2 regions of the Runella sp. R0.1_18 genome follow, and region 2 is predicted to be linked to the other one. Evidence: riboswitches for the same ligand, from Rfam matches in the RefSeq annotation. Region 2 holds a riboswitch; the other holds the start of a gene.
The links. Region 2 has a riboswitch for thiamine pyrophosphate ahead of AC23P2_RS08090 (TonB-dependent receptor). Riboswitches for the same ligand answer to the same signal wherever they lie in the genome.
Positions count from the first base shown of each region.

Region 1: linked by a shared signal. The riboswitch ahead of AC23P2_RS06185 (class I SAM-dependent methyltransferase) and the one ahead of AC23P2_RS08090 (TonB-dependent receptor) in region 2 are both predicted to bind thiamine pyrophosphate.

Region 1 covers NZ_JBYFCK010000003.1:166,985-173,221, forward strand. The annotation lists gene AC23P2_RS06170 (Trm112 family protein) at 196-468, opposite strand; gene AC23P2_RS06175 (thiamine phosphate synthase) at 446-1,084, opposite strand; gene AC23P2_RS06180 (AIR synthase family protein) at 1,081-2,136, opposite strand; gene AC23P2_RS06185 (class I SAM-dependent methyltransferase) at 2,136-2,861, opposite strand; TPP riboswitch at 2,971-3,061, opposite strand; gene AC23P2_RS06190 (DinB family protein) at 3,121-3,621, opposite strand; gene AC23P2_RS06195 (CE1 family esterase) at 3,795-4,712, shown strand; gene AC23P2_RS06200 (acetyltransferase domain-containing protein) at 4,716-5,864, opposite strand; gene AC23P2_RS06205 (SDR family oxidoreductase) at 6,060-6,237, opposite strand, start outside.
Region 2 covers NZ_JBYFCK010000004.1:32,924-39,160, forward strand. The annotation lists gene AC23P2_RS08090 (TonB-dependent receptor) at 1-2,228, opposite strand, end outside; TPP riboswitch at 2,219-2,314, opposite strand; gene AC23P2_RS08095 (phosphatase PAP2 family protein) at 2,377-2,973, opposite strand; gene AC23P2_RS08100 (DUF58 domain-containing protein) at 3,275-4,144, opposite strand; gene AC23P2_RS08105 (DUF4296 domain-containing protein) at 4,190-4,549, shown strand; gene AC23P2_RS08110 (hypothetical protein) at 4,638-5,186, shown strand; gene AC23P2_RS08115 (ExbD/TolR family protein) at 5,205-5,597, opposite strand; gene AC23P2_RS08120 (MotA/TolQ/ExbB proton channel family protein) at 5,620-6,237, opposite strand, start outside.

The DNA.
Region 1 (6,237 bases), on a different contig from region 2:
GTATTAGTAGTTTATTATGCTTTGGCGAAGCATAACCTTTGTAGAGTAATAAATCCGTCCATAAAGTTCTAATCCTTTTGCTTCGGACAGGCGGCCCTGTCCGAAGCAAAAACTAAAAAAAATATCCTTCTGCTACTACAAATGTTGCGCCTCTAACGAGGCTACTTTGAATTACTCTAGAACTTTTGAAACATACTAAAGAGCGCCCCTAAGTTGTTGCCTTGCTTTCGCTTCGAGGCTCAATTGACTTTCCCATTTTACAAAAAAAGGTTGTTCCAATTGGGTTTCGCGATAGTTGTCAGGAATCAAGATGGGGACTCCGTGGATAATGGGATACAGCCGATTGCAAGTTGGGCAAGTCAGTAATCCTTCGTGAATAAGGTCTGGTTCTTTTTCGGTGAAAACTTGCAGATGAAGGTCGCTTTTGTCAAAAGGACAGCACAACTTAGAGAGAAAATGCTTTGTCATGGGTGGGTTGATTTAAAAGTGAATGGTAACTCAAAACAGCCTCGTTAGGATTAGACGCGCCCATAATGGCCGAAACCAAGGCAATTCCGTCGAAAGGCAACGAATGCAAACGTGGTAAGGTCAACTCATTGATTCCCCCCGCTAAAAATACCTTTCCTTGGTAAAATTGGCGGGTATTTTGGATGGTTTCGGAGGTAACTAACTCGCAACTTGTACTTGTTTTGGACGGAAAAACGGAGCAATAAGAAATATAATCAAGCGAATGCCGTTCGGCCCATCGTAATTCTTTAACGTGGTTGGAGCAGGTCATTCCCCACAATAAATCGGGGCGTTGTTTTTTTAAGGCGGGAAGCATTTCATTGGGTTTGTCGAGGTGAATTCCGTCAAAACAAGTCCATTTTAGAAACTCTAATCCTTCATTCACAAACAAAGGTACATGAGCTGCTCGGGTCAATTCATGCACTTGCTTAATCACCGTAAGCGGGTCTAAAACGCCCCGCCAATGGTTCCAAAGTTGAACCGCAAATAGGCCGCCCCGCAGCGCTTGCTCAATTTTTTGGAGTAAAAGCGAGGTTTCGAGGCTCGGGTCAGCAATTAGATAGATGCTCTTTTTCATTTCCAGCCTTTGTTATATGCCCCAAAAAATGCCGCCCAATACGGGTCTGTTTCAAAATAAGGTAGGGGTTTTCTTTGTCCGTCTTCGATAATGGTACGCCCTTCAGAAGGAGTGACGAACTTACCAATCACGGTTGCTGGTAGTCCCTGCTCGACTAACACACTAACTACCGCCGTTGCGTGGGCTGGGTTTACGGACAAAATCATTGAGCCTGCCCCAATGCAATAGCGGGAATCAAGCCCAAACATCTTGCAAACCGCCGTTTCCACATCAGTACGCGGAATTTTTTCATCGTTCACTTCCACTCCAAGCCCACTCGCTACCGACATTTCAAGCACCGCACCTAGCACTCCACCTTCGGTGACGTCGTGCATGGCGTTGACAACCCGTTGTTTTTCATTGAGTTTCCGAACAACTTCAGCTTCTTTCAAAACTGAGGTTTGGTAAAACAAATCGCTGGCTTTCTGGGCTATTTCTGTTCCCAATTGCTGTTTGACCGTTTTGGGAAAAGACAAGGCCAAAATCGCCACCGACGACATGGCGCATTGTTTAGTCATCACAATCAAATCGTCTATTTGCGCGTTGTTGGAGGTCAATATTTTATCTTTAGGAGCAATGGTAATCATGGTTCCACCGCCCGCAATGGTCGAATTTTGTCCTTCAATGCTGCCCGTATGCCCTCCCGTGATGGCCAGATTGATTTGTTGGCAAAAGTGGTCGATGTGTTGCCAATATTCCCGAAACTGGGCGTCGGAGATGCTGGTAGGGAGGTTCAAAACGGTTTGTAAATACTGGGGCGAAAAACTCGTCGTGGCGATGTCATTGGCCATCAAATGCACCGACAGCCAAGCCGATTCTTGTAGTCCTAAGGTCGGGATAAGACTGAGTGGGTCGCTCGTAAGCGCCATTGCTCTTTCGTCTAGCAAATCAATCAAGGCCACGTCCACCCCAAAATTCGGCCCTACGAGCACTTCTTTTCTCCGAAAACCACTGTTGGGTAAAATGACTTGCTTGAAATATTCTTCGTTGATTTTGCCCGCGTTTTCCATCATTACACATCGTTGAATTTGACAAACAAACCAAAAAATTCGCCGTACGGAACGTGCCATTCTTGCACAGGAAACCACTCAGGAAGCCCCGTCGCTTGCCACTCGATGCTGTAGCTTCTTCCCTCAAGCGCCTCGTGGATTTTTTGGGTAAGCAGGGTAGGAGTGTAAAACGTCGCCGTAACGTAAAAGGGATTTTTGCCAAATGCTTCTTGTACTCGTCGGCGGACGACTTTGGGAGAGTTGCGGTTCATCATGCCAAACGCGATTCCGTATTTGGCCACGCGCGCCGCTTCACGGATTACCTGCACGGGGTCGCGGTAGTATTCAAAAGTCGTGATAAAAGCGAGGCAGTCGAAGGTGTGATTTTTGAACGGCATAAAATGGGAGTCGGCCCACACCAAATTTCCTCCAAAAAGATGAACGGCTTGTCCGAGCATAAAGGGAGAAATGTCGCCTCCAGCGGCTTCAATGCCGATTTCTTTCCACCAACGGGTGAAGCGCCCCGTGCCGCAGCCAAATTCGAGCAAAGTTTTGATGCGCGGGTCGGAGGTGACAAAACGCCCCATGATTTTCTTTTGCCAAACTTCGGCACGTTTGTAGCGGCCTTCGTACCAAAGTTCGTAAGTGTCGGTGTGTTCGCGGTTAAAAAACCACTCTTTGCGGCCTTGCCAGTTGCGTAGTGGAGGATTGACAAGGCTTTTTTCGCTCAATTGAAGTTCTTCATTCATACGAGTTGGATTAAAAAAATAAAACCTCATTTCTGCACCGAATGCTCGAAATGAGGTTTCAAAACCAGTATGAATATACCCCCTCTTACGATGGGGCTAGTTCTCCTACGTCTTTTGTCTCCTGCATTCCTCCGCTGGTACTAACCAGTTCAGGTTCTCGGGTATCATCTCAGCTTTTTACAGCACCCCGTGCATGAAATATGAACACAAAAGTAGGGAGGAATTTGAAAGATTCAACAGTTTGTCAAAAATAGTTGAACTACGCGCCCATCTCGTCGGCACTTGGGCCATAGACGCCTGGAATCGGAATATCAAGCAAACGAAGATATACGCCCAACTGCGCACGGTGGTGAATCATTTGACCAATTGAGTGGCGAATAGTGTCGTATTTAGAAAGTTGCATAAAAATTACGTCGCCGTTGCGCATTGTCCACGTACCGTCCAATTCTTCGTCTTTGGTTTGTAACAATTGTGCTTTTGATTTGGCCACATTTTCGTCAAAAAAAGTGAGCAACTCTCCGTTCGTTTCAAAGCTGCGTGGTTCGTAAGGCATGGCGGAAAAGTCTATTTCTTCCGTTGTCAAAACCGACTCTATCCAACCCGCCGTCTCCGCTACGTGAGTAGCCAAGTGCTTCATTGCCATGTTTTTAGTGTGAGGCTTCCAATCGCCTTTTTCGACAGGCACCAGCGCCAACATCTTACGTGTTCCGATGCTTTCGTTTTCCAATTCTGAGGCAAGTACTTCAATAAATGTTTTCATGGTTGTTGTGTTTTTTTGTAAACTTTCTTTTTGTTTTTTGAACAACACAAAGGTCGGGATAGCGTATGACAACCCTATGTCAGTAGCAATTTTTGGGGACACAGTTTAAACTTTCACCCAGTCTTCGCATCTAATCTGCAACACCTTCACCATTAAACAGTCTTTCAACTTCCATGAAAACTTTATCTATCATTCTGGGAATTTTCCTCGTTTTTACCCTTAGTTGCCAGCCCATACAGCCCACTGAGCCTACCCTTCGTCGCACCGAAGGGACGTTGACCGTAGATGGCCGAAACCGTTTTTATTTAATCAACCTTCCTCCTAATTACGACCAATCCAACGACATTCCGTTGGTCATTGCCCTACACGGCGGTGGCGGGAAAGGCACCCAAATGGAAAATGATTATTTATTGACGGAAAAGGCCAACGCCGCTCAATTTGCTATTGTATATCCCGACGGCGTACAGAGCGATGGGATTTTGGGCGCTCGCACGTGGAATGCAGGCACGTGCTGCGACTATGCAGTGGAGAAAAATATTGACGATGTAAAATTCATCCGCGTTTTGATTGATGAATTGATAAAAAAATACCCCAATATCAACCCCAAAAAAGTCTATGCGACGGGTATGTCAAACGGTGCCATGATGTGTTACCGACTTGCGTGTGAGCTTTCTACCAAAATTGCCGCCATTGCTCCCGTAGCTGGTACTTATGCCGTAACAACGGCCTGTCAGCCCAGTCGCCCCGTTCCGATTTTGCACATTCATTCCAAGCTAGATGCCAAAGTCCCCTACGAAGGCGGCACGGGAATTTTTGGGTATTACTTTCCTCCCGTCGCCGACGGCCTTTCGACTTGGGTAAAAAATGACGGTTGCGCTTCCACTAGCAAAACGGTCAGCACTTTTCCCAATTACACCCTTACCAAATGGAGCAATTGTACCAACAGCGCCATCGAGTTTTATTTTACCAACGACGGGGGACATTCCTGGCCTGGGGGTGTCAAAAGTCGCGTCGCCGCCGATGACCCTTCCACCGCCATCAACGCCAACGATGTCATTTGGGCATTCTTTCAACGTTACCAATTGCCGTAGCACTCAAATATACCTTAACCAAATTTTGTGGGCATTTGCCTTTTTGTATTTCTCAAACCATCGACACAGCGGATACAGCGCTCCGACAACCCCTATCCACACCAAATATACGCCCCAAAGTGGCAAGCCATTGGCTGCTTTGGGGCGGCCAAAACTGAACCCAAATTCAAAATCTTTGACCCCAAATCCTTGCGCAAAAAGAATGGCAAACATGGTCAAATGGACGATGTACCAATGCAATAAATAATAAAACATGGGGACTTTGCCGTAGGTAGTAAAAAAACGACTGAGGGCATTTTCTGCACTTTCAAAGCAGTACAAAAGCAAAAACATTGTCCCTAACGTCATCAAATCGTACAACAACGAGGGTGGGTATTTGGTCACATTAATAAAAGACAAGAACGTAAATAAGCTGTCTTTTTGAACCGACCAAGGCTGCGGGTCGAGTAAAATATTGGTAAAACGAAGCACCACAAAAGCGGCTAAAGCTACGCCACCCAGCTTTAAAAAAATCAGTTTTCGTTGTTGGGCAGGCTTTTTAAAATAACTTCCAGCGCCGTATCCCGCCAACATAATGCCCAGCCAAGGAATGAGAGGATACCCCATAATGAGCGTTTTAGAAGCAGGCAAGGGCAAGGCCGTTACCGAAAAAATGGGGGTCAATACCGTCCGTAAGACTGAGCCTTCAGCAAACGGAATCAAGGCAAATGCTCCGTGAAAAGTCATAATAGCAACACCTACCACGCCTAACACCGAAGCAGAAACCCGATGAAGCAGCCCTAAAAGCACGAAACTAAGTCCGATGGCTGCAATGACCTGAAACAGAAATACATTGAAATGAATATCCCACCAAATGCCAAAGGTAATAACGGTAAATTCCAGCAAGACCAGCCACAACCCACGCTTGATTAAAAACAAGTGATTATCTGGTTTTTGGGACGATAAATAGGCTGACGTTCCCGCCAAAAACACAAATATCGGCGCGCAAAAATGCGTAACCCATCGGGTCATAAAAATGGATGCGGTGGTGGTCGTTAAGTTGGTAGGATCAAGGGTCTGGGAGGGAATGTGAATCAAATCTCGAATGTGGTCGAGGGCCATAATGACCATAACAATTCCTCTCACGGTGTCGATAGACGGGATACGTTTCATAAATAGGCCGATAGGGTTGTTTAGAAGAGCTGACTAACAACCTCTAAAAGTCCAAAAGGTATAAAAACTAATGGGCAGACAAGACTGTTACTCGACCTGCCCGAGGTTTTCTGCGTGTCCGAGGTTTCTCAAAACCTAGTGCAGTCGGTTATGATAAACCGACTGCACTAGGTGATTAATTAACCGATGGCAGTACTAAACCGTTTCTAAAGAAAACGCTTCCTTTAAGAACGACGATAGCGTAGTTGTTGGACGACCCAAAATGTTTTCAAGTACGGGTGAAGGTTGGTCAAAATCACCGTTTTTCACCGCTGCCGCAAACAACACCGACATCAAAACAATAACGTCGGGCAAGCCAAATTGCTTCAATGCA
Region 2 (6,237 bases):
CGGCGAGCCTCGTTGGAGGTGTTATCGAGGTACTGTTTTCCTACGTATTTGGTCAATAACGCCAATTCAAGGTTCTTAGCAGGTGTAAAGACCAATTGACTGCCTACCACGACGTTGGGTGAAAAAGCGATGGTTGAGTTGCCATGATTCGTCACTTGATAGCCGCCGTTTTCGTCGTCGTAGTTGATGACGTACTCAGTGAAATTCTTGATTTTGTTGCGGCTAAATGTTGCGTTTACGTTCCATTTCCATTGCTTGCTTAGCTGCGCACCAGCTTCTACTTCAATCCCTGCACGGTAACTTTCAGGGACGTTGATTTTGATGGGATTGCCTACGTCGTTCAATTGTCCCGAAACCACCAATTGGTTTTTATAATTCATATAATAACCACCAACTGACGCTGCTACACGACCTTTCTGAAAACGATAGCCTAGTTCCAAATCCCGTAAAGTCTCGGGTTTGGGTTGAATCTGTTGGGTTGATTCGGTAAAGTCATCGCGGTTAGGTTCGCGGTGGGCAATGCTAAATGAAGCAAAAGCCGTGCTGCTTTCGGAGACTTGGTAGGTCAAGCCCGCTTTGGGGTTGAAGAAGCTGTAGTTGACGTCGTGGTTTTGCTGACGGCGTTGATTATCGTCTCCTTTTACAAAATAGCCTATGGTACGAAGTTGGGCATCACCAAATACGTTTAGCTTTTCAGTAAGCTGATAATATACTTTTCCGTAAAGATTAAAGTCCGTTTTTAGCCCTACGTTTTCGTAATAGCGCTGACGAATGCTGCTGTTGCTGGCATAGCGTGCCCAAATAACTTCGCCAAAGTGGTTTCCGTCGTATTGGTTCCATCCTCCACCGATGTTGGCAGTAAGCTTTTTGAAACTATTGTAATCCAACGAAAAAGTAGTTCCATAAAAAGAGTTGTCCAACCAACGGCGACGCACCAAATCGCTTCTGCTGATGGTTTGGTTGCCCACCAATACGTCAGGTAGTTTATAGTTGCTCAATCGGTCATTATCGCGGTACTGTTCATAGAAACCACGCCCCTTGACCATAAAGCCATTGAGGTTAAATGTCCAATTTTTAGACAGCGTATGCGACGAAATCAATTGGTAGTGGTCTTGTTGGTAGTTATCCACTTGGTTGTCGTAGAGGTACAAATTGTACGTGCGGCTGTTGGAGTTAAGCAAGTTTTGGGCGTCACGCTCGTTGAGACCGTTGCGATCGATGTAGGCTAAAATTCCTTCACGGTCACCTTTGAGGCGAGCTTCTGGTATTCCCTCCCACGCTTGATACGTGATTTCTCGTCCCGAAAATACATTGAGACGAACGGAGCTTTTTTTGCCAAAATAAGCTCCCGATAGATAAAATGATTTCAGATCAGATTTGGCACGGTCGATAAAGCCATCCGAGCCAATTTTAGACAAACGGGCATCCAATGTAAAGTGGTTGTTGATAAGCCCTGTTCCTGCCAATACAGTGTGTTTGAGGGTGTTAAACGAACCTATCGAATTATTGATTTCAGCGTAGGCTTCTTTTCTAAATTCGTTGGTGTTGACGTTTACGGTAGCTCCGAAGGCGGCAGCCCCGTTGGTGGATGTTCCGACACCCCGTTGGATTTGAACGCTGCTAACCGACGAGCCAAAGTCGGGCATATTGACCCAAAAGGTTCCTTGGCTTTCGGCGTCATTGTATGGAATGCCGTTGATAGTCACGTTGATACGCGTTGCATCCGTTCCTCTGATGCGCATTCCTGTGTAGCCCACTCCCGCACCTGCGTCGGAGGTAGTAACGAGCGACGGCGTGAAATTGAGCAAGATAGGAAGGTCTTGGCCGAGATTTTGTTTACTGAGTTCAAGTTTGCCAACATTGGTGAAAGCCACCGCCGATTTTGCGTTGGCACGCGTCGCACTGATGACGACTTCGTCGGTGTTGAAAGTGCTTCTTTGGAGTTTGATTACTTTGTTAATGTCCTGAACTTTAATAAAATTAGCTTCATAGCCAACGTACGAAACCTCCAATAAATCAGTGTCTTTAGGTAAATCTTTGAGAGAAAACTCGCCTTTTTCGTTTGTGACTGTTCCCCGAAAACTCCCTGCCCGAACCGTAGCTCCTGGCAAAGGTTTTCCGTCTTCCGCGTCAACGATTTTGCCCGAAACGCTAAGTTGGGCGAGTGCAGGCACGCAAAGCAACACTCCCGTTGCTAGGGCCAAAAACCAAGATGTAAATTTTCGCATTGTAACTTCCCTCCGCTGGCATTACCCAGATCAGGTTTTAGGGTATGATCTCAGCCCGTTATTTTGGGGCACCCCTTTTTGAGATATGCTTTTGCGCAAAAGCAACGCAAAGGTAAGCGCATAACTTAGAAAAATGCAAATATGTGCACTATTTTGCTTTCCGACGTAGCCATTTTTGCTGGATTTTGTACGTCAGCCATGCACTTGCAGCACCCGTTACTGCTCCCGCCAAGACATCGCTTGGATAGTGAAGTCCCAATCTCATACGTGAATATCCCACTGCACTGGCCCAAGCGTAGGCAGGAACCGCTACGTACCATTTTGGGTAATGCAGGGTGAGGGTAGTAGCGGCATTGAAGGCCGTTGTCGCGTGCCCTGAGGGGAAAGAATAGTTGATGTCTTCTTCTGGAATACGTGCGGTAAAGCGCTGAGGTTCAGCAACGAATGGTCGTTCTCGTAATACAATTCGTTTGGTGATTTGGGTAATAGAACTTGCCACGACAAAGCTTCCCAATGCGTGCCAGCCGTGCTGTTGTAAGGTTTTGTTTTTGGTGGCAAAACCAGAGGCTAAATAAACTACAGGAATGCCGAGTCCGATGGGCGTAGTGGTAGAAGAAATGAATTTTTCAAACCGAACGTCGGTAGGTTGTGGTGAACCATATACTTGTTCCAAAAGACGAGAATCAAGCGTTTGGGCGTTGAGCTGTGAGGCAATTAGCCAACAAAATAAAAAGAGCTTTTTCAACTAATGTGGTGTTTAGAGAGACTTTCCAAGTTTGGATTATCGTTAATTTCAGAAACTTGGAAAGTCTTGTTTTGCGATTAGGAGAGACTTTCCAAGTTTAGGTGATCGTTGAATTTCAGGAACTTGGGAAGTCTTGTTTTGCGATTAGGAGAGACTTTCCAAGTTTGGATTATCGTTGATTTCAGAAACTTGGAAAGTCTTGTTTTGTGATAAAGAGAGACTTTCCAAGTTTAGGTAATCGTTAATTTCAGAAACTTGGAAAGTCTTGTTTTGCGATAAGGAGAGACTTTCCAAGTTTAAGTTATCGTTGTCGTCTGACCTTAAAGAGCTTTACTAGCGGCCCAACGTAGTCTGCTTTGGAGTCGATACCGACGTAATTAATATCGTTTTGCCGAGAAAACTGTTCCATTTTTTGCCCCAATTGCGAAAATTCATGGCGTATCCGTTTCCGAAACCAAGGCGAGGAGGTATTCACCCACGTGGTTTTATTGGTTTCGGGGTCACGCATCGGGATAATACCCAAGGGAGGCAAATTAGTTTCACGTTGGTCGCGCAGGTGAATCATCACCAAATCGTGTTTACGAGCAAGGGCACGTAAGCTGTGTTCGTAGTTGGTGTCAATAAAATCGGAGATAAAAATAACAACACTTCGGCGTTTGAGGACGTTAAGTGTAAATAAAATGCCGTCGGCAAGGTTAGTTTTCGTCGATTGGGGCTTCAGTTTGTAAAGTTCCGTGATGAACTGATAACCATGTTTCATGCCGTTGGAGGGGCGAATGTATTTTTCTTTTTGGTCAGAAAAACACAACAGTCCCACGTGACTAGCTTCCTGAATCGCCGACAACGCCAACACACCACAAATCTCTTTGGCCGTATTGAGTTTTGACTGGGTGGCGTCGCCTACTTGCTGAGAGCCACTGACGTCGAGCAGGAAAAAAACTGTTTGTTCTTTCTCTTCGCGAAAGATTTTTACAAACGTCCCGTGGCCTTTGGCCGATACGTTCCAGTCAATCGTCCGAACGTCGTCGCCGTATTGGTATTCGCGAAGGTCGGTAAATTCCAGACCAGACCCTTTGAAAACCGAACGGAAACTGCCTCGCATATCGGCATTGACCGCTTTGCGAATCCGAATTTCGTACTGGCGAATCTTCGTTATAAATTGCTCAATCATTCGTAATTTTGTCGCTGTAACTGTTCAAAAATACAAAAATCGGCCATGATACCTCGCCTTTTATTTTCTTTTTTGCTGCTTGGAGCTTTGCTCTCTGGGTGCAAAGACGAACCCCAAGTTCCCGAAGGGACGCTTTCGGAAGAGAAAATGTCACAAATCTTGACCGATATTCACTTGTTAGAAGCAAGAATTGGGCGGCTTAATATGCCTTCGCTCGATTCCTCGACGGTAATTACTGAGTATTTGAAAGGCAAAATTTTTAAGAAATACGGAACAGATTCCGTGGCGTACAACCGTAGTTATAAATTCTATTCTACCAATCCAGCCTTTATGGAGCGTATTTACGGCGAGATTGTCAAAGAATTAGAAAAACGTCAGAAGAAGAAAGATTACAAAGGAATATAGCTTCAGAAATGAACTTCTCGAAAGTTTTCAACTTTCGAGAAGTTTTCATTCTATAAAACGAATAATAACAGTTCAAGAGAGTTAGCAGATGGCGCTGGAAGACGAATTGAAGAGGGCTATTGTAGCCATGCCCCAAAAAGAAAAAGACAAACTCTTGTTGCGTTTAGTAGCAAAAGACGATATGCTGGTCAAACGTTTGGTGTTTGAATTGATAGAACAAGGTGATACCATTCAAGAACGCCGCGATGACATCAAACGACGCATTCTGAAAGTGGCCAAAATGACCCACGATAGTCCAGGCTGGATGATGATGGACATGCGGACTTTTAGCGGGGACATAAGTCAGCACATTAAGATTACAAAAGACAAATACGGGGAAATTGAACTGACAATTTATTTGTTGCTCACGTTCTTTGAGTATCAGTCCGAGATGTTACGCGTTCATAATAGTAAAAGCGATTCGTGTGCGGAGTACATTGCGAAGAAAGCCGATGGTTTGATGAAAAAACTGGCCAAATTTGACACGGATTACTATGTGGACTTTGAAAGAGATGTGCAGCAGCTACTCGATTATATACACAGCCACTGCCCCAGAAACTACGCGCGAACGCTAGATATTCCGAAGCAGTGGCCGTAGAATTTAAAAATCCTGTACTTATTTTTTAACCGCCATCACCATTTTGATGTCGAGCTTGGCACCGATAGCCAACACATCTACAAGGTCTTGAACAGAAACCGTTTGATCCACTTGTAGAATGACCGTTTTGTCTTCGACACCAGTAAAAATAGCGGCAAGCTGTGTCTCTAGTTGGTCTTTGGCAACGGGGTTGCGGTCGATAAAATAGTTTTTCTCTGAATCAACCGCCACGGTGGTTTGTTTTTTCTGCATTTGTTGGGCCGCCGACGCCTTGGGTAACATGAGCTTAATGACGTTGGGGTTGACCATGGTCGAAATAATGAGGAAGAACAACATCAAGAAAAACATGATGTCGTTCAAAGAATGGGTAAATACCTCGGGGGCAAATTTACTTTTACGGCGTATTTTCATGATAACAATGCGTTTGACAAAATTAGCGAGTGATTGGCTTTTGCAACACATCCAAGAAATCAAACGCGCCTGATTGCAATTTAAGGGCAATGCGGTCGATTTTCATGTTCAACAAGTGATAGCCCATGTAGGCGATCAAACCCACAATCAAACCTGCTCCCGACGTTACCATTTTTTCGTACATACCGCTTGCTACGGTGCTGATATTAAAGTCGTTTGACTGGGAAATGCTGTAGAAAATGTTGATGATACCAGAAATCGTTCCGACGAAACCTAACATCGGTGCAATACCTGCCACAACCCCCAAATAAGAAAGGTTACCTTCGAGGCGAGACAATTCGATTTGGCTGGCGTTTTCGATGGTGCTTTCGATGTCTTTGATCGAATAACCGATGCGGCCAATGGCTCTTTCAAAGATACGACCCGCTGCCGAACGTTGATTACGACAAAGCGATTCGGCCGATTTGATGTTTCCCTGTTGAATAAAATCCTTTAAATTATCAATAAAGCTTTCGTCGAGCTTGCCGTTGGCGTTGATGGCGAGCCAGCGTTCAATGATCAAAAACAACGTCAGGAAAAACATGATGAGGAGGGGAATCATTACCCAACCACCTTTCATTACTAAATCAAATAGGGAAAT